Linked DNA regions of Methanococcus voltae. The protein of the gene in region 3 binds, or shares a complex with, the protein of the main gene of each other region. Links are inferred from orthologs where the notes say so. Each region holds a gene or a part of one and is shown on either strand. Other genes may lie near its edges.

Region 1 (3,107 bases), on a different replicon or contig from region 3:
GTCACCGGTGAATATCTTAGCATAACAGTCCCAAGCTAATGAAGGGTGAACTTCTACCATGTGCTCTTGAACAACAGCTCCCCCTGGGAGTGAGTGGTTAATTGTGTGCATGTACTCGTTGATTGTTTCAGGAGTTACTTCTACACCCAATCTTTTTTCAAGAACCATGTGAGCTGTATCCATACCTACGATAACAGTTCTTCTGATATCGTCCCATAATTGCTGGATTGCAGCGTTGTTCATAAAGTGTAAGTCATCGCCTTCTACATATGAATCAGTGTTTGAAACTTTGTAAGGCATTAATTTTCTTTGTCCTAAAGGTACACCAATATCTGGGTTGTACATAGGAATTCCGTCCCTTTTCTCAGCAACAATTCTTTCGTTTTCTGCAAAGAATTCTTTCTTCCTTTCTGATTGTTGCCATCCACCGTATGTATAGAACTTGGTGAATTTTTCTTTAGGGTCTTCTTCAAACTTTTCTTTTAATGCTTTTAAGAATAATCTTTTTTCAGCTTCCATATAGGTTCACCTCAAGATTTATGAGAGGTTTTTCTCCCGTAAGGGTGGTGTATTTAATTATAAGTATGCGTCGAAGATTTCATTGAGTGGACAGTATCCACCAAGTGTTCTTGCTCTGTGTATTCTTTTAACAACTTCTACAACTTCCATGTCGTCTCTCATAGCAACGCCATCTTTTCTGTAGATTGTTGTAATTTCTTTTAATTTTTCTTGAGGTACTGGTTCTCCTACATCAACAGGTTCGTCCAATGGTCTTCCAACCTGGTCTTTAACATATAATATGTGTCCTGTTGCTTCGTCAAACTCGTATCTTTGTAATGCATCGAACATTACTCCGTTTTCATCTAATCTTAATGAGTGCCCGTGTACAGTAGCTCCTCTAATACCTGTTGTAGCAGGGTCAAATAACTCTGTGTCAACTAAGTAGTTTTTAGAGATAGCTTCCAAGTTGCTTTCTCTTAACTCAACAACTTGTCTTCCTGATAATGTACCACAATCTACTCCTCTAAATCTTGACATGTAGAGTCTTGATCTGTCGTATGGTTGTGATGGAGCAAAGTACATTGAGTCTGCAAACTGAATGTATCTAATTCTGTGTCCTTCTTTTGCACCGCTGATAGGTTCTACTAAATCTCTTACGTAGTCTTCAGCTAAGTCCATTTCTTCTAAAGGTGGGTGAACGGTTTTGTAATCTTCACCTGGTTGTCTGTGACCCATTATTTTAACAACATCTTCATCTGGAATTTCTCTTAATTTTTCCAATTCAAACGCTGGGTTAATGTGATTTCTTCTGTTCTCAGCAACTTTTGTTGCACCAGGGTAGAACTGAGGCTTGTATGCCATAAGATCACCTTATTTCAAGTGTTTTTTTATTTTTTCAATAATTTCATCAATTTTAGATTGTGGTGATGATTCTCCTCTTACAACTCCAGTAACTATTTCAACAATAGTTCCTTTAGTTTTAGGTTCTACTGGGATTACATCAGCAGTTTTAATTCCGATTTTAGCAAAGTCTTCCATATCAATAGGTGTCTGGCAAACAACTATCGTAGGTATGTTAACGTGTCTTAAAAACAACCTTGCTTTATAAACAACGTGGCTTTTAACGTTTCCAAAGTGAATAACGCATAATTTATGCCTATTTACTTGCTCTACTTCCTCAGGTTTTAAACCAAAAGTTGAACCTAAACTATTTGGTGCATCTGCTGGAAGTCCGCTACCTGCATTTAGTACAAGTACACTTGTTTGAATACCAGATTCTCTGATTCCATAGGTAATTTCGCAAACAGGTTTTGTGATATGTCGTCTGCCGGGTGACATTGCAACTACTACAACATCATTTTTTAGACCTTCAGCAAAGGTTCCTCTCTGAGCTAATCCGCCACCTTGGCCTAATCCCATTACAGCTCTACAGTCAACAATCTGCTCTCTCCTACCTACTGGCAAATTATTCACCCTTTTCGCTTTTAGGAATAAGTGAAACGGAGTTCTCAAATCTACTTCTTGGGTCTGTAACACCAAGCATTCTTTTATCAATGCTATTTACGAAACTTTCACCGTATTTCAAGTAGTCAGTAACTGTTGGTGAATCTTTTATAAATCTTCCTTCTGATACTCTGTATCCGAATGGGAATAATTCATTACAAATTTCATCAATTTTAGACAATTCATTTTCATTGTCTAATAATATCCAAAATCTACCTACTTGTAAGGTTAATTGAACTTCGACACCATTCACATTGATGAGTTTCCTCTCACTGTGATTAACGGGTGCCCCTTTTGCAGGTCCATAACCAACTTTTTGAGGTAAGGATTCGCCATGTAGTATTACTCTTTGAACGGTTTCTAACTTATAAGCACTATTTAGGAATTTTTCCGTAGTAGTGGCTTTTAAGAACCTATGTGGAAAGACTTCAATTTCAATCATTTTTTTACCTATTATTCGATTATTTCAAAATATAATTAAACACAATTCATAATATAATTTACAATTATAGTTTATCATTGTCCTTTTTTATATTTTTACTAATTTAATCGATTTTTATCAGTAATATAAAATTTAGAAATTAGATTTTCGGAATTTATTAGTCATAATTTAATAAAATTCAAATATCTAATTAGAGTTTATCTTGAACTTCTAAAGCACCTTCAATTACGTATTTTAAAGGTTCTCTGAATTCATCAAATGCTGAGTATACTGTACCAACTAATGCTGAAGTTTTTTCAGGTGAGAACATCTGTGTACCAGCGTCCATACACATAGCTGCACATACAGGAGGTATAGCAAATCCTTTTGAGTGTCTTGTTACAACGTGGTTACCGTTGAAGATACCTGGTCCTCCACCACCGTAAATAGAGTGTGAGAAGAATGAGAATCCTACTGCAGTACCCATTGATCTACCGTAATCTACACCAGGTAAACCAGTTTCGTACTCAATAATGTCGTTGTAGTATAAAATAGTTGAAGCAACGTTTTGTGCAGCTCTAGCAGCACCACAGTTAACCATAACTGCAGCAACTAAACCAGCAGCAGCGTATGCGTTCCATTTGTTTACATCAGCAGGTTTGTACATGTTGAATCCTGAACC
Region 2 (2,871 bases), 200 kb from region 3 along the record:
AAATATTCTTTATAATTTAAAATTATTCCGAAAGCTTTATATAGTAGAATACTTAATGGTATATTGCGAGAGATACAATAGAGAGATAGATATTGCTCTTTTGGGTTCTTTTATGTGCAGAGGTGGTTGAGCTTGGTCAAAGGCGTCGGACTTGAAATCCGATGGGGCTTTGCCCCGCAAGGGTTCAAATCCCTTCCTCTGCGTTTTTTTATAAGACGTTATATTCATTAATATGAATATAGGGATTAATTGAATATGTTAATATATCGATGATATGTTACGATACTTTTTTAAGTGGGCTGATAGCTCAGCCTGGGAGAGTGCCGCATTGGCTATGCGGATGCCGCGGGTTCGAATCCCGCTCAGTCCATTTTTAATTTACTTGATTATTAACAATAACTAATTTTTAAACATTGTTTTTAATTATTAATTTTAAATATTAGATATCTTAATATTATTTAATAGCCAACGTATCAATATAATATCCAATATACCAAAATGGTGAATAATGACTACAGAAAAAATAAAAATAAAAACAAACTTTAAACAACAAAATATCATTTTTGGAGTAATTATGGCAACGTTAATGGCCTTTGGAATGTCCCTTGCGATGACTGCGTCTGTTTTAGGATTTAATAAAACATTATTGTATGCTTGGCCATCTAAATTTTTAATAGCGGTTGCTGTAGCAGTTCCTTATTCATTTATTGCAAATCCAATTGCCAAAAAAATAACTTCAAAAATTTTAAAAAATTAAAAATTAATATACCATTACAGTTAAATATAACGTTAAAAATAAAATTAAAGTATATTTATAAATCATATTTTACAATAAAATACACATTTACAAGTATTTCATCAATAGCATCTTTTTTATCATTTGATTCAATTTTATTAAAGATTTCTTCTTTTTCAGAAATATTGTTATCATTATTTGATAAATGAATTGTTTTACATATATCAAAACTCTTAAATAACACATCTACCTCAATATTTTCAGGTAATTGCTTTTTAAAACCTTTTAAAATGTCAAAAAGTGCATTTACAACATTTTTAGCTTGTTCTTTTGTAAAAAATTCTGAATTTTCTGGAATATAGGATATTTCAGTTTTTAACTTTTTGTGGTCTTCTAATTTTAGCCAATAATCGCCAAATTTGGTGCCTTTTATGACATAATCTTTTAATTCAAAGCTTCTTGAGATGGTATTTTTCATAATTTCCCTTTAATTCCTTTTTAAGTTTTTTTAGTTTTAGTATGTATTCTTTTTATCCCCATTATTAATATTCTTATTTTATAATTTCTTATTTTATAATTTCTTAATAATTAATATCTTACGAGTGAATTTTCTAATTTTTCTTTTAAATCTTTTGCTTCCTTCAACCATTCTGGAGCTATTGGTTTCTCTGAAGCTACCATAACAATTGATTTACCGTGTAAAGTTTGTCTAACTCGCATACCTTCAGGAAATACCCTATTCATAAAATCTAATACTTTATCGATAAATTCATCTTTTGCGTCGTATATTTTTGTGTTTAACTCGATATCCGAATCTGTTATTATTTCTAATCTTGAAGGCTGGTCGATCACATTTATTTTTTCCAAGAGTTTTGGAGCATATGTTTCATCTATGATGTTTAACTTTTTAATTACCTTCCCATCTTGCTTTGATTCTTCACTGATTTCTGCAATATCTCTTAAACTAACTGCTCTCGAGGTAGACTTGGGCAATGCCCCTATTGTAAAATAAGGCTCATCTAAATTACAAATCATAACAACTTGTAGTACGGATTTACCTAAAACCAAGTCTTCAAGGTTTGTTTGTATTATTCTATCATATATTTCCTTTCCATCCGGGTCAGTACATTCTACGGTTATCTTTGACATAAATATCCCTTAATAAGTTTATTACAATAATTTTTACGTATTTTACTAATATATTATATGGAATATTCTATTTAAAATAATTTATGAATAAAATTTGAAATATGATTATAAATAACCTCAAATAAATTTAAATAAATTTAAATTTGAGTTAAAAGTTTAAAAAAAGGTGCTCTCAGTATCTGTGAGTTCATCATACACAAAATTACTAAATTGCCATAATCCGATAGTATATGACAGTAATATTTGATTTCAGTAGAGATGACAATCATCATCGAGCATTTAATAATATTTTATACGTATTTTTAATTATTTTTAATTATTTTATATTTAAAATACCTGTCATTTTATATAAAACTTAAACATTTATAATATATTTATAATATTTGAATACAAAATATTATTTAATTTAAAAATAATTAATAATGAATAAAAAATAAATTAAATATTGGTGGTAAAATGGACAAACTTGATATATTATTAGTTAATGACGATGGTATTCAATCAAACGGATTGTTGGAGTTAAAAAATACACTTGAAGATAATTTCGACGCAAATATAACTGTTGTAGCCCCCTCAAATCAGCAAAGTGGTATCGGTAGGGCTATAAGCTTATTTGAACCACTTAGAATAACAAAAGTTAGACTTCCTGACTGTACTGAAGGTTTTGCCGTTTCTGGAACGCCTACGGACTGTGTTGTTCTTGGAATATTTAAAATACTTGACAAAATACCTGATTACGTGGTATCTGGCATAAATATCGGTGAAAACTTAGGTACTGAAATCACCACGTCCGGAACTCTTGGGGCTGCTTTTGAAGGTGCTCACCACGGTGCAAAATCAATTGCTTGTTCATTACAAGTCAAAACAGACGATATTAAATTTAATGAAGGTCACGCACCGGTTGAATTTAGAAATTCCGCCAAAATATTATGCAATGTGCTTAAAAAATCTATTGATTATAACATATTTGAAAGCGGTTGCGATGT
Region 3 (3,037 bases):
ATCTTCCGGAGTTTTGTTTATTGTATCCATTATTCTCCCGTATTCGTGATGATTCATAAATAAGAAATCTACATAATTAATTATTTCTTCTAAATTTTCCGCACTGTATAATGTTAAATCTTGTCCCGGGTCGAAAGAAACTAATTTCCCCAATTTTTTAGCTTTTTTAGCACATTTTATATTATATTCGGGGTCGCCTGTTGATAAATGTACAATATCTCCATCAAAATCTGGTACACTTACTTCTTTGTAGTGTTTTGCAGCACCCCATAAGAAATAGGTAATTTGATTAGCATCTGGGTCGGTAAATATCCAAGCTTTCGGAGTCTCTTCTTCTGTGGATGTATATACAAAGTCTAATGAAACGCCTAATTCTTTTAAATATTCTTCATATCCTGAGGTAATAAAATCTGTCCCCACACAAGATATTAATGATGAACTAACGCCCATATTAGCAATTTGTGCTGCTACATTACTTGCAGCACCACCATAATATTTTTTAGCACTCGGAATTTGTACTGACGTGTTTAGTTCTGGAAATTTTTCTAAATCAAAAATATAGTCAATTGCAGCGTGTCCAACAACATTTATTTTACCTTTTTTAATAATATCCCCATTATTCTCTAAATTTTCCAATTTATCACCAATATTTAAAATAAAATGTATTTTTATTAGTAATTAGATATTTCATTGTTTAATTTTTATATTTTTCATCTTATTATGATTATCATTTTAAATATATAAATTAATTTAATCAATATTGAAACATTAGTTTAATAAACGACGATAAATATAATAATATCTTTTATATTTTAATATATATTACCTATGAATTTACATATGAATTAGCAAATATCAAAATTATAATTCTAAATTATTTTATACTATGTGTTAACAAATATTATCATAAGTTATTCAAAAATGCTTTAAATATATTTTATTAGGCTATGGTGATGGTGATTGTATGTATCAAATTGTTAGGTATGAAGGCGGAGTTTACAAGCATAATGAACTTAAGGAATGGATTGAAGACGTGGGCGGTTTTATAATTCAAGAACACGTTATGCAGTTAGATGTTTTTATGACTGTAGCATTTCCAGAGGATGAAATAGGGGAATTCAAAGCTTTATCAAAAAATTATAAGGGTAAAGTTGTAGAAACACCTTTAGCAGGCATAGAAATTGCAGTGGTAGCGCCAAGTTTATCACGTCATCATTTGCCCCATATAGCTTGCGATGTTTCCGAATATGTGCGTAAATTTGGGGCTAAACCTAATATGATAGGTTTATCACACGGTGCAGGGAAATCAATAAGTCAAATCAAAGAAAAAGAAAAAAGACTAATTGAAGAGCACGACCTTGCCATTTACGTAATGGGAAATTTTAAAAGCTGTATCGAGGATAAAACCCATTTATTTGAGGTAGATATTCCTGTAATCATTACAGGGGGTCCGCAAAGTATTGAAGTCGATAAAACATATATTGGAAATTTAGGACGTAGAAGTCAACGTTTAAGGCGAGGTTCCGAAATTAGGGCATTAGATAGTATGATTGAAAAAATCACTGAAAAAATAGGTGAGAAAAGGCTTGAATTATCCTACGACCCTCCAATAATACCTCCAGTAGTTTTAAAGGACGAAATTGAGAAGAACATTGCAGACGTGCACGGAATATTTGCACCTATGCCCATAGTGACTCAATTAGATGGTTTAAGAATAAAATTAGACTATGACAGGTCTCATGAAAAAATTGAAAATTTAAAAATAGATAATTATGTTTTAAAAGATATTGCATATATCTCTAAATCATTAATTAAAAATTATATACTCGTTAAATTAAAATCAAAGTCTGAAGTAATGGAAGAATCTAATGAATAGGTTCTTAAATTATTTTTTAATATAATTCTTTTAAAACATCTGCTACAATGGTATCTACGCTTACGAAACTAACTTCTGAGGCATAAGTATCCGTTCCAATCACTTGGTCTGCTCCGCCATTGTATAATTTGTTTAAAGCATCATTAATTAATACTGGGTGGACACAGGAAGCAATTACCTTGTTTGCACCTTGTTCTTTTAACATACTTATTGCTGTAGCCATAGTTCCGCCAGTAGAAATAATATCATCAACTATTAAAACGTCCCTACCTTTTACATCTAAATTTTTAGGTGCAATTGATATTTCAGTTGGTGAATATCTAACTTTTTCTAAGTAATCATATTCACATTCTAAAATGTTTGAAGCTTCTTTTGCTAATTCTATAGCTCCTTTATCGGGGGATAATACAACAGGATTGTTTAATTCTGATTTTACAGATTCCGCCAATTTAGGTATTGCATTACCATATATAAATGGTATTTCAAAGAATTGCTCGATATGTGTTTCGTGAGGGTTAATTGTAATAATTCTATCACAAAATTGTGAGTATATCTTAGCAAATGCAATTATGCTTACGGGTTCTCCTTTATTGAACTTTTTATCTTGTCTAGCATACGCTAAATACGGAACAACTAATGTAATGCTCTTAGCATTTTCTTCTTTCAATGCTTGACATAACAAAATAGATTCTATTATTGCATCTTGTGTATTTTGTGTTTGAATTATAATTGCGTCTTCATTTTCCACATTACTATGGATTCTTATGTATTTTTCGCCATCTGGGAAGCTTTTAGTTTCAGTTCTTGATAAGGGCCAATCTAAAATTTCTGAAACGTTTTTTGCCAATTTTTGAGATTTTGAACCAGGAATTATAATCATATCATCACCATAATTGAATTACTTTTAATCTTTAATCTTTAATCTTTAATTATTTTTTTATTTTATATTTTATATTTTTGTCTAATTATCAATTTTATACATCAATTAAATAAAAATAATATTATAAGATTTACTACATATCATAATATAGTATATTATGTTTTAAATTATAATTTTGACACTGAATTTAATTAGGGTTATTTAGATTTATTTAGATTTATTTAAATTTATTTAAACTTATTATAAACCTATATATTTAAAATTATGCAATATATATCTAT

Evidence for each region.
Region 1: the proteins of J3E06_RS03190 (region 3) and mcrC are in contact, whole or in part, in a cryo-EM structure (PDB 9H1L), measured with the Methanococcus maripaludis proteins. The link is inferred for Methanococcus voltae from one-to-one orthologs. Residues at the interface, in WP_011170365.1 of Methanococcus maripaludis: Arg6, Glu8, Gln30, His32, Val33, Met34, Gln35, Tyr39, Leu80, Ser81, Arg82, Leu85, Pro86, His87, Cys90, Asp91, Ser93, Glu94, Arg97, Lys98, Lys102, Pro103, Asn104, Met105, Ile106, Gly107, Ala109, His110, Lys122, Glu123; in WP_011171501.1 of Methanococcus maripaludis: Arg5, Lys6, Glu7, Gln8, Ile9, Val10, Asp11, Cys12, Arg13, Ala14, Val15, Met16, Gly17, Gly19, Glu20, Gly22, Gly23, Leu24, Gln26, Arg27, Gly28, Thr29, Phe30, Ala31, Glu32, Leu34, Asn36, Thr51, Tyr59, Arg62.
Region 2: the proteins of J3E06_RS03190 (region 3) and J3E06_RS04150 are in contact, whole or in part, in a cryo-EM structure (PDB 9H1L), measured with the Methanococcus maripaludis proteins. The link is inferred for Methanococcus voltae from one-to-one orthologs. Residues at the interface, in WP_011170365.1 of Methanococcus maripaludis: Ser79, Ser81, Arg82, His83, His84, Ala112, Gly113, Lys114, Asn115, Ile116, Asn139, Phe140, Glu141, Ser142, Cys143, Gly162, Pro163, Arg178, Arg179, Ala180, Gln181; in WP_104837391.1 of Methanococcus maripaludis: Cys8, Asp10, Ala12, Gly13, Ile16, Tyr17, Arg19, Ile20, Thr23, Cys41, Gln43, Asp44, Pro46, Phe48, Asp134, Asn137, Arg138, Val139, Phe140, Pro141, Glu142, Gly143, Arg145, Glu161, Lys162.

Annotation. Positions count from the first base shown.
Region 1 is NZ_JANUCR010000001.1:281,995-285,101, reverse strand. What follows is about bases 169-3,107. They hold mcrC (methyl-coenzyme M reductase I operon protein C), read right to left. Parts: upstream 1,966-3,107; coding sequence 1,372-1,965; downstream 169-1,371. Other genes in these bases: mcrB (coenzyme-B sulfoethylthiotransferase subunit beta), read right to left, coding at 2,637-3,107; mcrD (methyl-coenzyme M reductase operon protein D), read right to left, coding at 1,967-2,446; mcrG (coenzyme-B sulfoethylthiotransferase subunit gamma), read right to left, coding at 577-1,362; mcrA (coenzyme-B sulfoethylthiotransferase subunit alpha), read right to left, coding at 169-519. Outside these bases: more of mcrA, read right to left, coding at 1-168.
Region 2 is NZ_JANUCR010000002.1:329,017-331,887, reverse strand. What follows is about bases 106-2,808. They hold J3E06_RS04150 (methanogenesis marker 17 protein), read right to left. Parts: upstream 1,886-2,808; coding sequence 1,325-1,885; downstream 106-1,324. Other genes in these bases: surE (5'/3'-nucleotidase SurE), read left to right, coding at 2,342-2,808; J3E06_RS04155 (hypothetical protein), read right to left, coding at 813-1,214; J3E06_RS04160 (DUF2798 domain-containing protein), read left to right, coding at 509-757. Also shown: more of surE, read left to right, coding at 2,809-2,871.
Region 3 is NZ_JANUCR010000002.1:126,362-129,398, forward strand. What follows is about bases 52-2,920. They hold J3E06_RS03190 (methanogenesis marker 7 protein), read left to right. Parts: upstream 52-964; coding sequence 965-1,876; downstream 1,877-2,920. Other genes in these bases: J3E06_RS03185 (carbohydrate kinase family protein), read right to left, coding at 52-609; J3E06_RS03195 (ribose-phosphate diphosphokinase), read right to left, coding at 1,893-2,756. Also shown: more of J3E06_RS03185, read right to left, coding at 1-51.